Regions from separate parts of the Streptomyces sp. NPDC041784 genome, predicted to be linked through region 3. Evidence: riboswitches for the same ligand, from Rfam matches in the RefSeq annotation. Region 3 holds a riboswitch; each other region holds the start of a gene.
What was found. Region 3 has a riboswitch for cyclic di-AMP ahead of ACZ6D7_RS30790 (transglycosylase SLT domain-containing protein). Riboswitches for the same ligand answer to the same signal wherever they lie in the genome.

Region 1: it holds a riboswitch for cyclic di-AMP, as region 3 does, so the genes downstream of both, ACZ6D7_RS08735 (M23 family metallopeptidase) here and ACZ6D7_RS30790 (transglycosylase SLT domain-containing protein) in region 3, are expected to answer to the same signal.
Region 2: it holds a riboswitch for cyclic di-AMP, as region 3 does, so the genes downstream of both, ACZ6D7_RS28315 (C40 family peptidase) here and ACZ6D7_RS30790 (transglycosylase SLT domain-containing protein) in region 3, are expected to answer to the same signal.

What each region holds. Positions count from the first base shown of each region.
Region 1 is NZ_JBVJAB010000003.1:450,109-456,249, forward strand. It holds gene ACZ6D7_RS08725 (tyrosine-protein phosphatase) at 1-586, opposite strand, end outside; gene ACZ6D7_RS08730 (alpha-galactosidase) at 823-2,895, shown strand; cyclic di-AMP (ydaO/yuaA leader) riboswitch at 3,199-3,357, shown strand; gene ACZ6D7_RS08735 (M23 family metallopeptidase) at 3,362-4,417, shown strand; gene ACZ6D7_RS08740 (DUF6250 domain-containing protein) at 4,664-5,371, shown strand; gene ACZ6D7_RS08745 (SGNH/GDSL hydrolase family protein) at 5,498-6,141, shown strand, end outside.
Region 2 is NZ_JBVJAB010000014.1:126,917-133,057, reverse strand. It holds gene pcrA (DNA helicase PcrA) at 1-2,478, opposite strand, end outside; cyclic di-AMP (ydaO/yuaA leader) riboswitch at 2,752-2,905, shown strand; gene ACZ6D7_RS28315 (C40 family peptidase) at 2,913-4,094, shown strand; gene ACZ6D7_RS28310 (tellurite resistance/C4-dicarboxylate transporter family protein) at 4,366-5,352, shown strand; gene ACZ6D7_RS28305 (hypothetical protein) at 5,330-5,683, opposite strand.
Region 3 is NZ_JBVJAB010000016.1:111,125-117,265, forward strand. It holds gene ACZ6D7_RS30780 (LolA family protein) at 1-217, opposite strand, end outside; gene ACZ6D7_RS30785 (polyprenyl synthetase family protein) at 519-1,529, opposite strand; cyclic di-AMP (ydaO/yuaA leader) riboswitch at 2,070-2,255, shown strand; gene ACZ6D7_RS30790 (transglycosylase SLT domain-containing protein) at 2,259-2,741, shown strand; gene ACZ6D7_RS30795 (HAD family hydrolase) at 2,830-3,654, opposite strand; gene ACZ6D7_RS30800 (phosphotransferase) at 3,806-4,729, opposite strand; gene ACZ6D7_RS30805 (carboxymuconolactone decarboxylase family protein) at 4,891-5,352, opposite strand; gene ACZ6D7_RS30810 (GNAT family N-acetyltransferase) at 5,625-6,141, shown strand, end outside.

The DNA of each region.
Region 1 (6,141 bases), on a different contig from region 3:
AGCGGCGGTGCTTGGCGTTGGACTCCAGATAGTCGCCGAGGATCGCCTCGCGCTCCACGCCCAGGGCGAGCAGCGTCACCGCCACGGACAGACCCGCGCGGTCCTTGCCGGCCGCGCAGTGCATCAGGGCCGGGACGCTGTCCTCGGCGAGCGCGTGCAGCACCTGGGAGTGCTCGGCCGTGCGCTCGGCGACGATCCTGCGGTAAGAAGCGATCATGCGGTTCGCCGCCTTGCCGTCGCCGAGTATCCCGCGCAGCTGGTCGAGGTCGCCGTCGCGGACCATCTTCCAGAACTCCGCGCCGTCCGCCGGGTCCGACAGCGGCAGGTTCACATTGCGCACGCCCGGAAGATCGACGTCCGGACCCTCCAGCCGCTGGTCCGCCGCGTTGCGGAAGTCGAAGATCGTGTGCAGCCCCAGGGAGCCGAGGAACGCGGCGTCCTCGTCGGTCGCGTGCGCGAGATGGCCGCTGCGGAACAGCACGCCGTGCCGCACCCGCCGCCCGTCCACCGTCGGCAGACCGCCCACGTCCCGGAAATTGCGCACACCGGCCAGTTCGGGCTCGGTCGACGGGATCTGCTGCGTCACGGGGGCTCCCTCCCAGTCGGGTTCCGCCGGCGCGGCTCGTGTGGGCCGGGGGACACCTCGTCGACCATACGACATGGATTCCCCGGGCAACGGGTTGTCCACAGGGCGGCGCATCCGCCGTCTTCGCAGGTGAAGAGTTGTCCACAGGCGTTGCCCGGATACGCTTCCGCACTCGATTATGTTGATGCTTGATCGCACCTGTTCGAATCAGTGGGGGTTTGATGCCCGAGACCGTGATGCCCGAGATCGCCGCGGGTGGCCGTACCTGGCTCCTTTCGGGGCCCACGAGCAGTTACGCCCTCCATCTCACCGAGGCCGACGAGCTGATCCACCTGCACTGGGGGCCGCGGATCGCCCTCGCCGACGCCGAGGCCCTCGCCGCGGTCCCGCTCCAGGGCCGCGCGTCGTTCGAGTCCCACCTCGACGGTCACGAGGAGTACCCGGCCGAGGGCGGCCCCCGCTTCGTCAGGCCCGCCCTGTCCGTGCGCACCGCCGGGCGGCGCGGCACCGAGTGGACCTTCGAGACGTACGAGACCGAGGGCGACGAGCTGCGGCTGCGCTTCCGGGACGCCGGTCTGACGGTCACCCTGCACTACCGGATGCGCGGCGACGTCGTGGAGCGCCGGGCGACCCTGCGCAACGACGGCGACGAGCCCCTGGAGCTGCTGCGCGCCGACTCCGCCTCCTGGACCCTGCCCGAGCGTGACGGCTGGCGCCTGTCCCAGCTGCACGGCCGCTGGGCCGCAGAGTCCCGGCTGGTCCAGGCCCCCCTCACCTACGGTGAGAAGGTCATTGGCAGCCGCCGCGGCCACACCGGGCACCAGCACCTGCCCTGGGTCGCCCTCGACACCGACGCCACCGAGGAGCGCGGCGAGGTCTACGGCTGTGCTCTCGGCTGGTCCGGCTCCTGGCGCATCGCCGTCGCCCAACTCCCGGACGCGCGCGTGCAGATCACCGGCGGCGCCGGCTACGACGACTCCGGCCTGCTGATGCTCGCGACGGGGGAGTCCTTCACCACGCCCCTCTTCGCCGGTCTGTGGAGCGACGGCGGCTTCGGCGGCGCCAGCCGCACCTGGCACGCCTACCAGCGCGAGCAGGTGATCCCGGACGCCGAGCAGGACCGGCCGGTGCTGTTCAACTCCTGGGAGGCCACGTTCTTCGACATCTCCGAGGAGCAGCAGGCCACCTTGGCCCGGCGCGCCGCGGAGATCGGCGTCGAGCTGTTCGTCGTGGACGACGGCTGGTTCGGGGCCCGCACCAGCGACCGTGCCGGACTCGGCGACTGGCACCCCAACCCCGACCGCTTCCCGCACGGCCTGAAGCCGCTCGCCGACCAGGTGCACGCCCTCGGCATGCAGTTCGGCATCTGGGTCGAGCCCGAGATGGTCAACCCGGACAGCGACCTGTACCGGGCCCACCCCGACTGGGTGCAGTTCCAGCCGGGACGAAAGCGGACGGAATTCCGCAATCAGCTCATGTTGAACCTCGCGCGCGAGGACGTCCAGGAGTACCTCTGGGAGCAGCTCGACGGGCTCCTCTCCAGCGCCCCCATCGACTACGTCAAGTGGGACTTCAACCGCTGCTTCACCGACGCGGGCTGGCCGGACGACCCCTACCCGCAGCGCCTGTGGGTCGACCACGTCCGGGCCCTGTACGCCCTCCTGGACCGGCTGCGGGCCGCCCACCCCGGTGTCGCCTTCGAATCCTGCTCGGGCGGCGGCGGCCGCATCGACCTCGGGATCCTGAGCCGCACCGACCAGGTGTGGACCTCCGACAACACCGATCCGCTCGACCGGCTCGACATCCAGCACGGCTTCAGTCAGATCCACCCCGCCCGGGTGATGGCCGCCTGGGTCACCGACAGCCCCAACACCCAGCTCAACGACCGGGTCAGCTCGCTGCGCTTCCGGTTCGTCAGTGCCATGGCCGGGGTGCTCGGCGTCGGCGGGGACCTCTCCGAGTGGAGCACGGAGGAGCTGGCCGAAGCCCGGCGCTGGGTGGATCTCTACAAGGAGATCCGGCCGCTCGTGCAGCACGGCGACCTCTACCGGCTGCGGCCCCCGGCGGGCGGACCGAGTGCCGTGCAGTACGTGCGCGGCGCGGAGACCGTCGTCCTCGCCTGGCTCCAGGCACAGCGGTTCGGCGAGCCCGTTCCGGCGCTGCGGCTGCGCGGCCTGGACCCGACAGCATCGTACGAATGCCGCGAAACGGGCGAAGTGCACCGGGGTGCGGTGCTGCTGCACCACGGGCTGCGGACCGGACTGCGCGGTGACCTTGATGCGGCGGTTATCCGCCTCCGTCGCATCTGAGAGTTCTGTCCGAATTGGATCCTTCATTCCAACTCGCTCTGGAATAAAGGATCCTGGAGAGCTGCCAGTGAGCAGCGTCATACTCGTGACCGTGCGTCGCCCGTCATGTCCACGTAATTCACATGCTTTTCCAGGGGGTTGGGCGGAAAATAACGCTTTCGAAACACGGAGCGTCACCGGGAAAATTCACAGCGGATCAAGAGAAATGGGTTATCGGCACAACCTCTGCTTGTCCCTGTGCGTCGTGGTCGCTTACGTTCCAGACCAATCCGGACGGACGCCTAATCCTGCCGCCGTCCGGGGTCCGCACACTCACCCGTCCACGGCAGGAGCGGGGGACCCACAGGTAGAACCGCCTGTTCCGGTCCCGGAACAGGCTTTGGGGTAAAGCCGCGCCTCGGCGCGGCCGGACATCTCCAGTCCGCACCCGACAGCTCACCTCGCAGGCGCCGGAGAGGAATTCGCCATGCCCGCGAAGGGTAAGCACCGCCGCCCGAAGTCCCAGCGCTTCACCCGGTCCATCGCCGTCGCAGGAACCGGCGGAGCCGCGCTCGCCCTCCCCCTCATGGGGGCCACCGGCGCCCATGCGGCCACCACTCAGTCTGTTTCGGCGTCCACCGCGACCACGGTGTCGACTTCCGTCCCGGCATCGGTTTCCGCCTCGGTTTCCGCGTCGGTTTCGGAAAAGGCCGCGGAATCGGTTCCGGTCGCGCAGAAGTCGGCCGCCAAGGGCGCCGCGACGTACACCGTCCGGTCCGGCGACTACCTCTCGAGGATCGCCGACGAGCAGAACGTCAGCGGCGGCTGGCAGCGGCTGTACCAGGACAACCGTGAGGCCGTCGGCGAGAACCCGTCGCTGATCCACCCGGGCCTGAAGCTGTCGATCGGCAAGAAGGCCACGACCGGCTCCTCGTCGTCCGGTTCGACCGGTTCGGCCGGTTCCTCCTCCTCGTCCTCGAAGTCGTCCAAGTCGTCGACGTCGTCGTCCAAGTCCTCGCAGTCGTCGGAGTCTTCGCGGTCGTCGAAGTCCTCCTCGTCCGCCGGGTCCTCGGACTCGAAGGCGACCACCCAGGCCGCCGGCAACTCCACCGGCACCTCGGCCGGCGCCTCCGCCGGTTTCAGCCTGCCCGTAGCCGGTGCCACCGTCGGTACGCCGTACCGCATGTCGGGCAGCATGTGGTCCAGCGGTTACCACACCGGCGTCGACTTCGTCGTCCCGACCGGCACCTCCCTCAAGGCCGTGGCGGCGGGCACCGTCGTCTCCGCGGGCTGGGGCGGCGCGTACGGCAACCAGGTCGTCATCAAGCTCAACGACGGCTACTACGCGCAGTACGCCCACCTGTCCTCGCTCTCCGTCTCGGCCGGCCAGACCGTGTCGGCGGGCCAGCAGGTCGGCCTCTCCGGTGCCACCGGCAACGTGACCGGCCCGCACCTGCACTTCGAGATCCGCACCACGCCGAACTACGGCTCGGACGTGGACCCGGTCGCCTACCTCCGCTCGCACGGCGTCTCGGTCGGCTGACCCTCCCGCTCCACCCCTGCCTGACACGCCACCGAAGGCCGGACCCCGATCCCCGGGTCCGGCCTTCGGTGTGTCCGCACGGCATCCCTTTTCGCCCCATCGACAGACTGGGCGGGATGGGGGCAGAGTGACCCCCGTCGGAGGGCAAGCGCTTTCTACCGGCTTCGATCAGCCTCTGTCAGCCTTCTGCCTGACTTCTCCCTGCGCCCCCGACCTCGATCACTCTCCCCGAAGGAGCAGACCGACGTGACGACCACGCGCAGAGCATTCGGAGCCCTCGCCGCCGGCGGCGCCCTGGCCGCCCTCGCCCCCGCCGGTGCCGCGAGCGCGATGCCCCGCCACCGCCGGCCGATCGCCCGCGACGACTTCCGCCGCGGGCTCGGGCAGTGGGCCGTGGAGCTGGAGCGGGGCGGGACCGTCACCGCCTCGCGCGGGATGCTGGAGGTCGACGTGCCCGCCGGGGCGACGATCTGGTTCCGGAGGCGACTCGAGGGGCCGTACGCCATCGAGTACACCGCCACCCCCGTCTCCGCGGGCGGGGTCAACGACCGGGTCTCCGACCTCAACAACTTCTGGAACGCCGTGGACGTCCGCTCCCCGGACGACCTCTTCGTCACCCCGCGCGGCGGCGCGCTCGCCGAGTACGACCACCTGAAGGCGTACTACGTCGGCTACGGCGCCAACACCAACACCACGACCCGGATGCGCCGTTACGTCGGCCTGGCGGGGGTGCGTCCGCTGATCCACGACTACACGGAGCCGCTGCTGATCGCCAATGAGCCGAACCGGGTCCGGATCGTCTCCGACGGCTCCACGGTGCGGTGGTGGAACAACGGGCGGCTCGTCTTCGACCACACCGACCAGGAGCCGTACACCGGCGGGCACTTCGCGTTCCGCACCACCTGGAGCCACTTCCGGTTCAGCAGCTTCCGGGTGTGGTCGCTTATTCCCTGATTGGCAAATTCTTTAAGAGTGGCTTATCTCACCGCCCGTCAACCCCTTCCTACGGTCGCGTAGGTCACATTGGAAGGGGAATCATGATCTGCCGTGGCAGACGATTCGAAGAATGACAACAGATCAGTGATCGGGTCGTACGTGGCGGTGGGGGACAGCTTCACCGAGGGCGTCGGCGACCCTGGCCCCGACGGGGCGTTCGTCGGCTGGGCCGACCGGTTCGCGGTACTTCTCGCGGACCGCCGGCCCGAGGGCGACTTCCGATACGCGAACCTGGCCGTGCGCGGCAAGCTGCTCGACCAGATCATGGAGGACCAGCTTCCGCAGGCGGTCGAACTGGCGCCCGACCTCGTCTCCTTCTGTGCGGGCGGCAACGACATCATCCGCCCCGGCACCGACCCGGACGAGGTCGCCGAACGCTTCGAAAGCGCGATCGCCGCGCTGACCGCCGTGTCCGGCACGGTCATGGTGACCACCGGCTTCGACACCCGTGGCGTTCCCGTGCTCAAGCATCTGCGCGGCAAGATCGCCACGTACAACGGGCACGTCCGTGCCGTCGCCGACCGCTACGGCTGTCCGGTGCTCGACCTGTGGTCCCTGCGGTCCGTGCAGGACCGCCGGGCCTGGGACGGCGACCGTCTCCACCTCTCCCCGGAGGGGCACACGCGCGTGGCGCTCCGGGCCGGGCAGGTCCTGGGGCTCGAAGTGCCCGCCGACCCGGAGCAGGCCTGGCCGCAGCTCCCGCCGCGCGGCACCCTCGAGGTCCGGCG
Region 2 (6,141 bases), on a different contig from region 3:
CACCGGCGCGTACCGCAGCAGCAGCCGCTTCGGCTTGGTGTCGCCGAAGTCGATCGTCGCCTCCGCGTTGGCGCCCGTGCCCTTCACTCCGACGACCGTGCCGAGCCCGAACTGGTCGTGGGTGACGCGGTCGCCGACGGCGAGCGAGACCACCGGCTTCTCCGCCGCGCCCCGGCGCGTCGCGAAGCCGGACGCACCGGCGGCCGAGGAACGCGAGCGGGACGAGGACAGTGAGGCCGCGACCCCGGACACGGGACCGGAGGACACGGGCGAGGTCGCCCCCGTCCGCTTCCAGTCCACATGCGTCGCCGGGATCTCCTCCAGGAACCGGGACGGCGGGTTGTACGACGGCTGCCCCCAGGCGCTGCGCAACGCGGACCGCGTGAGGTAGAGCCGCTCCCGCGCGCGCGTGATGCCGACGTAGGCCAGGCGGCGCTCCTCCTCCAGCTCCTTGGTCTGGCCGAGGGCGCGCATGTGCGGGAAGACGCCGTCCTCCATGCCGGTGAGGAAGACGACCGGGAACTCCAGGCCCTTGGCGGTGTGCAGCGTCATCAGGGTGATGACGCCCGAGCCGTCCTCGTCCTCGTCGGGGATCTGGTCGGAGTCGGCGACGAGCGCGACCCGCTCCAGGAAGTCGGCGAGGGAGCCGGACGCCTCGCCCTCACCGGACTCCTGCTCGAACTCCAAGGCGACGGAGGCGAGTTCCTGGAGGTTCTCGACGCGGGTCTCGTCCTGCGGGTCGGTGGAGTTCTGCAATTCGGCGAGGTAGCCGGTCTGGTTGAGGACCGCCTCCAGGACCGTCGCGGGCCCTGCGCCCGACTCGACGATCGTGCGCAGCTCCTCCATCAGCACGTTGAACCGCTTCACCGCGTTCGTGGAGCGCGCGGCCATGCCGTACGCCTCGTCGACGCGCTTGAGCGCCTGCGGGAAGCTGATCTTCTCCCGCTGGGACAGGGCGTCGATCATCGCCTCGGCGCGCTCGCCGATGCCCCGCTTGGGGACGTTGAGGATGCGGCGCAGCGGGACCGAGTCCTCCGGGTTGGCCAGGACGCGCAGGTAGGCCAGGACGTCCCGGACCTCCTTGCGCTCGTAGAAGCGGACGCCGCCGACAACCTTGTAGGGCAGGCCGACGCGGATGAAGACCTCTTCGAAGACACGGGACTGGGCGTTGGTGCGGTAGAAGACCGCGACGTCACCGGCCTTGGCGTCGCCCGCGTCCGTGAGGCGGTCTATCTCGTCGGCGACGAACTGCGCCTCGTCGTGCTCGGTGTCGGCGACGTAGCCGGTGATGCGCGCGCCCGCGCCCGCGTTGGTCCACAGGTTCTTGGGGCGGCGGGACTCGTTGCGCTCGATGACCGCGTTGGCGGCGGAGAGGATGGTCTGCGTGGAGCGGTAGTTCTGCTCCAGCAGGATCGTCGTCGCGTCCGGGTAGTCCTCCTCGAACTGGAGGATGTTGCGGATCGTCGCGCCCCGGAAGGCGTAGATCGACTGGTCGGCGTCACCCACGACGCACAGCTCGGCGGGCGGCACGTCGTACTCGCTGGGCGGTACGTCGACGGGGTGCTCGGCGGTGCCGACCAGCTCGCGCACGAGGGCGTACTGGGCGTGGTTGGTGTCCTGGTACTCGTCGACCATGACGTGCCGGAAGCGGCGGCGGTAGTGGTCGGCGACGTCGGGGAAGGCGCGCAGCAGGTTGACCGTCGTCATGATCAGGTCGTCGAAGTCGAGGGCGTTCGCCTCACGGAGACGGGACTGGTACATGGCGTAGGCCTGGGCGAGGGTCTTCTCGAAGCCGTCGCCCGCCTGGGCGGCGAAGTCCTCCTCGTCGATCAGCTCGTTCTTCAGGTTGCTGATCTTGGCGCTGAAGGACTTCGGCGGGAAGCGCTTGGGATCGAGGTCCAGGTCGCGGCAGACCAGGGCCATCAGGCGCTTGGAGTCGGCGGCGTCGTAGATCGAGAAGGAGGACGTGAAGCCGAGCCTCTTCGACTCGCGCCGCAGGATCCGTACGCACGCGCTGTGGAACGTCATCACCCACATCGCGTTCGCGCGCGGGCCGACGAGCTGCTCGACGCGCTCCTTCATCTCGCCCGCGGCCTTGTTGGTGAAGGTGATCGCGAGGATCTGGCCCGGGTGGACGTTCCGCTCGGCGAGGAGGTGGGCGATGCGGTGGGTGAGCACGCGCGTCTTGCCGGAGCCGGCGCCGGCGACGATGAGCAGGGGGGTGCCGGCGTGGACGACGGCCGCACGCTGGTTCTCGTTCAGCCCCTCCAGGAGCGCTGCCGCGTCGATCGCCGGGCGTGGGGCGCCGTCGCGGTAGTGGGTGTCCCGGTCCGGGGGCACGTCGAACTTCCCGCCGAACAGATCGTCCGGAAGCGGCTCCGGAGTGTGATCGTCCTCGGGCGGCGGCGGGGGTTCCTCCTCGTGGGCGCGGGGGCCCTGGAGGTCCGCCAGGAAGCTGTCGTCAAAGAGGCTGCTCATCGCTCTCCGAGTCTAGGGGGCGCCACTGACAACCGGCCGCCGTCCCCGAAACATCCCGCCCCCTCGCCTTCCGGGGCACCCCTCACCTTCCGAGGCGGCATTATCACAACCCGTGATCAGCCGTACGGTCTTTTCCCGAGGTCACGAAAATGTATCGGGCATATCACCCATCAACCTTCACAGGGGCCACACGAGTTGGCTACCGTGCCGGGCAGGCCGTACGACCCCCACCGGCGAACCTCGCCGGGCCGCGCGGCCTCCGCCGAGTCCGGCATGCCCCCTTCGCGGCAGCCGGAGCCGGGGACCCACCGAGACTCTGGGGTGAATCGGCCCGACTTCCCTTCGGGGGACAGGCCGTAGGGCAACCCTTCCGAACCATCCGCCCGAACCCGACAGCTAACCCGGTAGGCGGACGATGGAAGGAGTCGCCTCCCTTGGCGTCGCAGCACCGCAAGCCACGCTCGTCGGGTTCACGTGTGGCGGGCATACGCACGCCCGCTCTCGCCACCGCCGCCCTCACGTCCGTCGCCCTGTTCTCCCAGTCGGCGAACGCCGCCCCGTCGGACGACGACAAGCCGAGCCTGGAGGAGGTCGAGAAGAAGGTCGACGACCTCTACCGCCAGGCGGAGTCGGCGACCGAGAAGTACAACGCCGCCAAGGAGAAGACGACCAAGCAGCGCAAGCGCGTCGACGGCCTCCTCGACGACGTCGCCCAGCGCACCCAGAAGCTCAACGAGGCACGCGAGGAGCTGGGTTCCTTCGCCGCCGCCCAGTACCGCACGGGCGCCTCCGCACCCGACACGGCGACCTTCCTGCTCGCGGACTCCCCGCAGGACTACTTCGACCAGACCCAGCTGATGAGCCGGATGACCGACCGTCAGAAGGGCATGGTCGACGACTACATCACCGAACAGTCGGCGACGATGGAGAAGCGCCAGGAGGCCGGCGAGAGCCTGGCGGCGCTGACCGACACGCAGAGCGACCTGAAGGCCGCCAAGGCGACCGTCCAGAAGAAGCTCGGCGACGCGCGCGAGCTGCTGTCCCAGCTGACCGCCGCGGAGAAGGCCCGCCTGGCGGCGATCGAGAAGCAGAAGCAGGAGGAGGCCGCGCGCAAGGCGGCGGAGCTGGCGCAGCAGCAGGCGGCGGCCGAGCAGGCCGCCCAGCAGGAGAGCGCCGGGTCCTCGACGGACACGGGCGGCTCTTCGTCGTCCTCCTCGTCTTCGTCGTCCTCCTCGTCCGACACGGACGCCTCGTACACCACCAAGGCCGAGAAGGCGCTCGCCTTCGCCCGCTCGCAGATCGGCAAGCCCTACGTCTGGGGCGCGACCGGCCCCGACTCCTACGACTGCTCCGGCCTCACCCAGGCCGCCTGGAAGGCCGCCGGCGTCACCCTGCCGCGCACCACCTACGACCAGGTGAACGCCGGCACCACCGTCTCCCTCGCCGACGCCCGCCCCGGTGACCTGGTCTTCTTCTACGACGACATCACCCACGTCGGCATCTACATCGGCAACGGCATGATGATCCACGCCCCGAAGCCGGGCGCGTACGTGCGCGAGGAGTCGATCTACTACGACGGCGAGTCGGCGATCCACAGCGTGGTCCGACCGGCCTGACCACCGCACACGCACACGCGTGTGGGCCGTTCGCCAGGCACCGGCACACACGCGTGTGCCGGTGCCTCTGCGATCGGTGTGCGGGTGCGGGCGTGCCCAGTACGGGTGTGCGGGCGTGCCGGCGGGAGTGTGCGGGCGTGCCGGTGCGGGCGCGCCACCCGCCTCACCACCACCCGCGGGCCGCACTCGTCTGCGTACGCCCGCGCGTAATTCCCCTCCCCCGCGCGCGTGCCCCCGCGCAAGCCGCCGCGCACTCCCTAGCATCGGCTCCATGCCCGGCTCCCCCTCCCCCGCCCGCTCCCTTCGCGCCTGGTGGGCGCAGCGTCCCCCGGCGGCCGAGGCCGCCGTGATGGCGACCGGCATCCTGTCGGTCGGACTGCACCTGGCCGAGTACGAGGTCCTGTCCCGCGTCATGCTGGCGCTGGCCGGCGCCGCCTGGGTGGGGCTGGCCGCGGACTTCGCCGTCCGGCTGGTGCGGGAGCGCGAGCGGTGGCTGACGGAGGCGGGCACACCGGCCGGGCTGACCGCCGTGGCCGCCACGACCGTCCTCGGGACCCGTGTCTCGGCCCTCGGCTGGCAGACCCTGGCCGAGGCGCTGCTGGCGCTGTCGGTGGTGCTGTGGCCGGTGCTGCTGCTGGACGTCATGGGGCACTGGTCGCGGCGGATGCCCGGGGAGGTCTTCCTGTGCTGTGTGGCCACGCAGGGGCTCGCGGTGCTGGCCGCGACCCTGGCCAAGGCGGAGGCCACGGCGTGGCTCGCGCACGCCGCGCTGGTGCTGTTCTGGCTGGGGCTGGCGCTCTACGGGCTGATGCTGGCCCGGTTCGACCTGCGGCAGCTGGCCGAGGGCGTCGGGGACCAGTGGGTGGCGGGCGGGGCGCTCGCCATCTCGGCGCTCGCGGGCGCGAAGCTCATCGCGGCCGACAGCGCGGCGCTGTACCTGTGGAACGCCGACGACCGGCACGTACTGCGCACGGTGACCTTGGCCCTGCTGGTCCTCGCGCTGTGCTGGTACGCCGTCCTGCTCGCCGCCGAGATCCGGTGGCCCCGCCCGCGCTACGACGTGCGCCGCTGGTCGACGGTCTTCCCGATGGGAATGACGGCGGCGGCGATGCTGTCCGTCGCCACCGCCCTCCGCCTCGCGTGGCCGGAGGGGCCCGGGGAGGTGCTGCTGTGGGTCGCCGCGGCGGCGTGGCTGGCGGTCGCCGTCGCGGCGGTGGCCGAGGCGCGCGTGTCCGTCAGGTCCACAGGACCGCGATGAAGACGTTCGCCACGGTCAGCAGCCCGACCAGGCCGAACAGCGGCTTCTCCACCTTCTCGTCGTCCCGCTTCACATAGACGAGGCCGAGGATCACGATCAGCAGGGCCAGCTTCACGCCGATCTTGACGTTGTTGACGGTCTGGTCGTCCGCCTGGTTGAGGCCGACCAGGATCACCCCGGTGACCAGCATCGTGGCCGCACCGTGGAGCATCGCGGGGACGAAGCGGGCCGTGCCCTGGCCCATCGCCTTCATCTGGGTGAGGAAGCCGCCCAGCAGCGCGGCGATCCCGATGATGTGCAGGCCGACGAAGAGGTGGATGAGTACGTCCATGAGGCCGGATGCTAATCAGCCGGGCGCGGCCCGCCCGACACCGGCCCTCCCTCCGAGGGCGCGCGCCCGCATCAATGCACCCCATAGCAGCCCGCCGCTCCGGGACGCCCCGGAATCGCCGCTTCGGTCAGCCCACCACGCGAAGCCGACGGCCCCGGCCCGCCTTCCTACGCAGATACGGTCACTGGCGGTCCGCTCGAGTCACTTCCGCACATCGCGTTACCGACCCGACACAGACGGGCCTAGCGTCCTCCCCCAGGTGACCGGCTCCCCACCGCCGCCCGGGCCAGGGGCGGCAGTCGGCCACCACCGCCGAGAAGGTCCGGCGGCGTCCCGTTCCCCCTGTGCGGGCCGTCGCCGGACGCGTCAGCCGCTCCCCCCGTGGCCGTCCGTCCGCTCACCCGACGGCCGTGGACCCGCGGACCGGCCGACGGGTCAGGCCGGCCTTCGTCGGTCCG
Region 3 (6,141 bases):
CCTCCGACGCGGCGATCTTGTCGATGAGCTGCTGTGCGGTGATCTTCGGCAGATCGGGGTCGCCGGAGTCGGCGAGCGCCGGGACCAGCCCGATCGTCGCCGCCGCGATGCCCACCACGGTGACCGGGACGACGTACCGCACGGCCTTGCGCCGCCCGACGCGCAGGTCGTCTGCCTCCCCGGCGGTCGTGCTGTCGTCGGTTGCGTTCGGTGCCATGTGTGCCTTACCTCCGTCGTCGGCGGCGGCTGGTCATCTCACGAGTGAACGTCCCCACCCGAAGCCGCCATTCTCACCCGAATCGGTGAGGAGTGGTGTTTTCCGTGGTGTCCATCTGACCAAATCGGCGGCCTGGAAGCGTCAGCCCGAGGACTCAACTCCGTGTACACCTCCGGTATGACACCAGGGGGCGGAGGCTCACCCGGACCCGTAGGGGTCGGAGTGAGGGGCTCATCCCTACCCCTACGGGGGGGTCGGAGTGAGGGGCTCATCCCGACCCCTACGGAGGGGAGTGAGGGGCTCACCCCGCCCGGTGCACCACCGCGTCGCACAGCTCCGTCAGCGCTGCCTTCGCGTCGCACTCCGGGAGCGGGGCCAGCGCGGCCCGCGCCTCCTCCGCGTAGCGCACGGTGTCCCGGCGGGCCCGCTCCAGCGCCGGGTGGTCGCGCAGGGCGGCGACCGCCTCCGCGAGCCTGGCGTCGTCGGTGAGGTCGGAGTCGAGCAGCTCGCACAGTGCGATGTCCTCGGGCTGCGCCAGCTGCGCGGCCCGCTCCCGCAGCCGCAGCACCGGAAGCGTCGGCACGCCCTCCCGCAGGTCCGTGCCGGGCGTCTTGCCCGACTCGCGGGACTCGGAGGCGATGTCCAGCACGTCGTCCGCCAGCTGGAAGGCGACCCCGAGCCGCTCCCCGTACTGGGTGAGCACGTCGACGACCGTCTCGTCGGCGCCGGACATCATCGCACCGAAGCGGCAGGACACCGCCACCAGGGAGCCCGTCTTGCCGCCGAGCACGTCGAGGTAGTGCTCGACCGGGTCACGGCCGTCGACCGGGCCGGCGGTCTCCAGGATCTGGCCCGTGACCAGCCGCTCGAACGCCTGTGCCTGGACCCGTACGGCCTCGGGTCCGAGGTCGGCCAGGATGTGCGAGGCGCGCGCGAAGAGGAAGTCACCCGTGAGGACGGCGAGCGAGTTGCCCCAGCGGGCGTTGGCGCTGGGCACGCCGCGCCGCACGGCCGCCTCGTCCATGACGTCGTCGTGGTACAGGGTCGCCAGATGGGTCAGCTCGACCACCACGGCGGACGGCACGACCCCCGGCGCGTACGGGTCGCCGAAGCGCGCCGCGAGCATCACGAGGAGCGGACGGAACCGCTTGCCCCCGGCCCGCAGGAGGTGCTGTGCGGCCTCCGTGATGAACGGGACCTCACTCTTGGTGGCCTCGAGCAAGCCTTCCTCGACAGCCGCCAATCCGGCCTGGACATCGGCTTCCAGAGCCTGGTCCCGCACGCTCAGCCCGAACGGCTCGACGACGGTCACGAGGGGTCTCCTGTCTGCTGGTGTCTACGGGCGATTACGCGGTTTGTCGATAGGTCTCTGCGCTCACTCAAGTCAGCGTATCCGGTCACGTTTCGATCACCGATAGCCCCCACGTCCACCCGGGCCCGAATGCACTCGCCCGGGAGGCACCCCCCTCAGGCCGGGCGGTGTCGGATCACGACCGATATGTTTCTGATCAGACGATATGAATAGACATTCATCGCATATCCAAAGAGGGGAATACGGCGGCCCGACCAGCCGCGACCCTTTGCATTGCGATTGAGGTTATTGCCCGATTCACCCCTCTTGTGGATGCCGGTGACTTGGCTCACTCCACCCGGCGAGCCCACCCCCGCCGAGTACCCCCCGACTCCTCGTGCCACTCAAGCGAGTTGAAGCTTTGCAGCCACAAAGGATCAAGCACCCCATAGGGCACAGACCAAGGTCAATAGGGCCTATCTGTGAATCCGCTACTTGTTCCGGACATGTGCTCTCGCATACGTTCCCGGCCAGTCGAGCGGACGCCCAATCCTGCCGCCGCTCGCACACCCACCGAGAACGCGCGGCAGGAGCGGGGGAACCAGGTAAGCCGCCGTACCCGGAATGTCCGATATCGAAGAGGACATACCGGTACGGCTTGGGGTGAAGTCGCGTCCGTCCGGGCGCGGCCGGGCATCTCCCGCCCGAACCCGACAGCTCACCTCGCAGGCGCCGGAGAGGAACCTCGTCATGTCTGCTGCCGGTCAGCACAGCCGTACCCGCCGTATCGCCCGCACCCTCGCCGTGGCCGCCACCGGTGCCACGGTGCTCGCCCTTCCGCTCATCGGCGCGAGCACCGCCGCCGCCGCCACGACGGCCGCGACGGCCGCGAGCACCCGCGTCACCGGGTACCCCGACAACCTCGACGGCTGGATCCGCGAGTCGCTCGCGATCATGGCCCAGAAGGGCATCCCGGGCAGCTACAACGGCATCCACCGCAACATCATGCGCGAGTCGTCGGGCAACCCGGCCGCCATCAACCTGTGGGACTCGAACGCGGCCGCCGGCACCCCGTCCAAGGGCCTTCTCCAGGTGATCGACCCGACCTTCACCGCGTACCACGTGGCGGGGACCTCGTTCGACCCGTTCGACCCGGTCGCGAACATCACCGCGGCGTGCAACTACGCGGCCGCGCGGTACGGCTCGATCGACAATGTGTTCGGGGCGTACTGAGCCCACGCCTGAAGCGCCTGGGCCCATGAGGCCTGACGGGCCTCACGGGCCTCACCGAACCTCAGGAACCTCAGGAACCTCAGGAACCTCAGGGATAGAGACGTTCGAGGATGACGGCCACGCCGTCGTCCTCGTTCGACGTCGTCACCTCGTCGGCCACCGCCTTGAGCTCGGGGTGGGCGTTGGCCATCGCCACGCCGTAGCCGGCCCAGTCGAACATCGGGATGTCGTTGGGCATGTCACCGAAGGCGACGGTCTCCCGCGGGCTCGCGCCCAGGTGCTCGGCGGCCAGGGCCAGGCCCGTCGCCTTGGTGATGCCGCACGGCTGGAGCTCCACCGTGCCCGGCCCCGACATGGTGACGGTGGCGAGCGAGCCGACCACCGAGCGGGCCGTCGCCGCCAACTCGTCGTCGGACAGGGCGGGATGGCGCAGCAGCACCTTGCTGATCGGCTCGCACCACAGGTCGTCGCGGGAGCCGACCCGCAGGGCCGGCAGGGTCGGGTGCGGCATCTCGTAGCCCGGCTCGATGAGGGTGAGCCCCTCGACACCGTCCTGGTCGACGGCCGCGTACACCTGCCCGACCTCGGCCTCGATCTTGCCGAGCGCGGTCTCCGCCAACTCCCGGTCCAGGGTGACCGACCAGAGCAGACGGTTCGCGCCGGCGTCGTACAACTGCGCGCCCTGTCCGCACACCGCGAGCCCCCTGCTGTGCAGGCGGTCGAGCAACGGCCGTACCCGGGGCGCCGGTCGGCCGGTCACCACCAGGTGGCGTGCGCCGGCGGCCGCCACCCGCGCGAGCGCGTCGAGCGACCGGTCGGAGAAGGTGTCGTCGCCGCGGAGCAGCGTTCCGTCCAGGTCTGTGGCGATGAGGGAGTACGCGGTGCGCTCGGCGTATGCGATGGGTGCGGCCATGATCAGAGAATACGTATCCCGCACCCCTCGGACTCGACGCGAACCGGACGAGAGCGAAGTCCGGTCCTCTTGTGCCAACTCCCCTTCCACAGTTGACCGGAGACGCCCACCGGGCCGCCGGGCGGGCGGCCAGGGTGTTCCCGTGGCCGGGTCACGCCGTCGCGAACCACGCTTGCGCGAGCGCGTCCAGGGTTCCCTCGGCGGGTGCGCCCAACTCCCTCAGGTACCAGGGGAGGTTGCTGTACACGTGCAGCAGCGTGTACGCGAGGAGGGTGGACGGTTCGAAGGTACGGCCGTACGCCCGGGTCAGCCGGGCCAGCAGGTCCGGGTCGCCGCGGGTGACGAACAGGCCGACGCCCACGAAGTCGTAGGCAGGGTCGCCGATCATGGCGGGTTCGAAGTCGAAGAGGCCGGTCAGCAGCCAGCCGTCGGGATCGACGAGGAAGTGCTGCCGCATGACCTCCGTGTGCAGCAGCGCCGGGCGCGGGGCGCGGGGCAGGGAGACCGAGGCGAGGAAGTCCGGGATCTGCTCCAGCCAGTGCTCCGGCAGCCCGCGCGCACGCTGGCGCGCGACGGCTCCCGCGCGCTGCCGGTCCAGGAAGGCGCCCCAGTCGCCGGGTCCGAGGACGTCCCCCAGGGGCGCGGGGTCCAGCGCGTGCAGCGTCGCCAGCGCCTCGCCGATCTCGGTGACGATCCGCTCCCGGTCGGCGCGCGGCACCCGGTCCCAGGCGGCGGCCAGGTTCTCGCCGTCCAGCCGGGACATCAGGACGTACTGCCAGCCGTTCTCGTACGGCCCGAAGTCCCGCACCCGCGGGGTCGGCACCGGCAGCCGGCCCTGGAGGTGGGTGAGCACACGCCCCTCCGCGACGCCGTCCCGGGCGGCCGCCCCGGGGAACAGCTTCAGGACGTGCGTGTCACCGACCGCGTAGACCGGCTGCGACCCGTCAGGGAACCGGGTCAGGGGGACGCCGCCGAGTCCCAGGCGCGCGCAGAGATCCGCCGCGCCGGGGCCCATGACCGTCTCGTCCGGGACGACCTCGTCCCACTCCTCGTCCGTATCCACTGCGGGCAGCATGATCGTGACGGTAGGGGGCGGGGGGTGGTGGGGCAACGGCATTTCCGGGGAGGGGAGGGAGAGCGAGTGGGGGCGGGGGCGGAGTGGAGGCGGGGGCGGAGTGAGCCGGAGGCCGGGGGCCCGAAGGCCCCGGGGGCCCGGAGGCTCGTCCCTCCCGCCCGTCAGCCCCACGTCGTGCCCGCCGGCTCCTTGATCGTGGTGTTGATGCGGTTGAACATGTTGGTGACCGCGATGGTGAGGATCAGGGCGGACAGTTCCCGCTCGTCGAAGTGGTCGGCGGCCTCGTCCCACAGGGCGTCCGGTACCGACTCGTGGGAGCGGTCCGCGAGCCGGGTGACCGACTCCGTGAGCTGGAGGGCGGCGCGCTCGGCGTCGTCGTAGAACGGCGCGTCGCGCCAGGCGGTGACGGAGGCGATGCGCTCCTCGCTCGCGCCCGCCTTCCGCAGGTTCTGCACATGCCCGTGGACGCACGCCCCGCAGCCGTTGATCTGGCTGGCGCGCAGCCCGACCAGCTCCTGCACCTCCTGCGACAGCCCGCTCTCGCCGATCGCCTGGAAGATGCCGCCGATGCCCTTGAGGGCGCCGGGGAGGACGTACGCGGGGTTCTTCATCCGAGCCTGCATGGCCGGTCTCCTTCGGTTTCGGTCAGTGGTGTCCCGGGTGTTCCCGGTGGCTTTCACTGCATTGACGGAGCGGACGCGGGAGATGTGACAGCCGCGGCGCACCTTTGTGGAAGAAACCGGTTTCGGCGCATCGTCGGGTACAGGCCGGTTAAAGGCCTCTGCACCGATTGGCAACAACATGCTCCGCTACCTACCGCACGCCCGGTCTGGAGCGGTACCGTCCATGTGTCCAGGGGGGACTTGATCGGGGGGTCAGGTTGAGCAGTGGGCGCATTCGTGTGCTGAGTCCGAAGGATCTCGGCGAGGGGGAACGGGAACGGTGGCGCGCACTGCGTGCCGCGTCGACCGCACCGCGCAACCCCTTCATGGAACCGGAGTTCACCGACGCCGTCGGCCGTGTGCGGTCGCGCGCACGGGTCGCGGTGGTGTACGAGGGGCGTGAGCCGGTCGGCTTCCTGCCCCATGAGCGCGGGCTGCTCGGCCGAGGCCAGGCCCTCGCGTACGGCGTCTCCGACGCGCAGGGTGCCGTACTGGCGCCGGGCCTCGGTCTGAACGCCGACGAACTGATGCGGGCCAGTTCCCTGTCCAGCTTCGCCTTCGACAACCTGGAGGCGGAACAAGGGCTGTTGGTGCCGCACGCGGCCGCCGAGTACACCGCCTATGTCATCGACGTGGAAAAGGGTTACGAGACGTACGAGTCCGTGTTGCGGGCCCAGTCGCCGAAGTTCCTGAAGACGACCCTCGCCAAGGAGCGCAGGCTCGGCCGGCAGGTCGGGGAGCTGCGGTTCG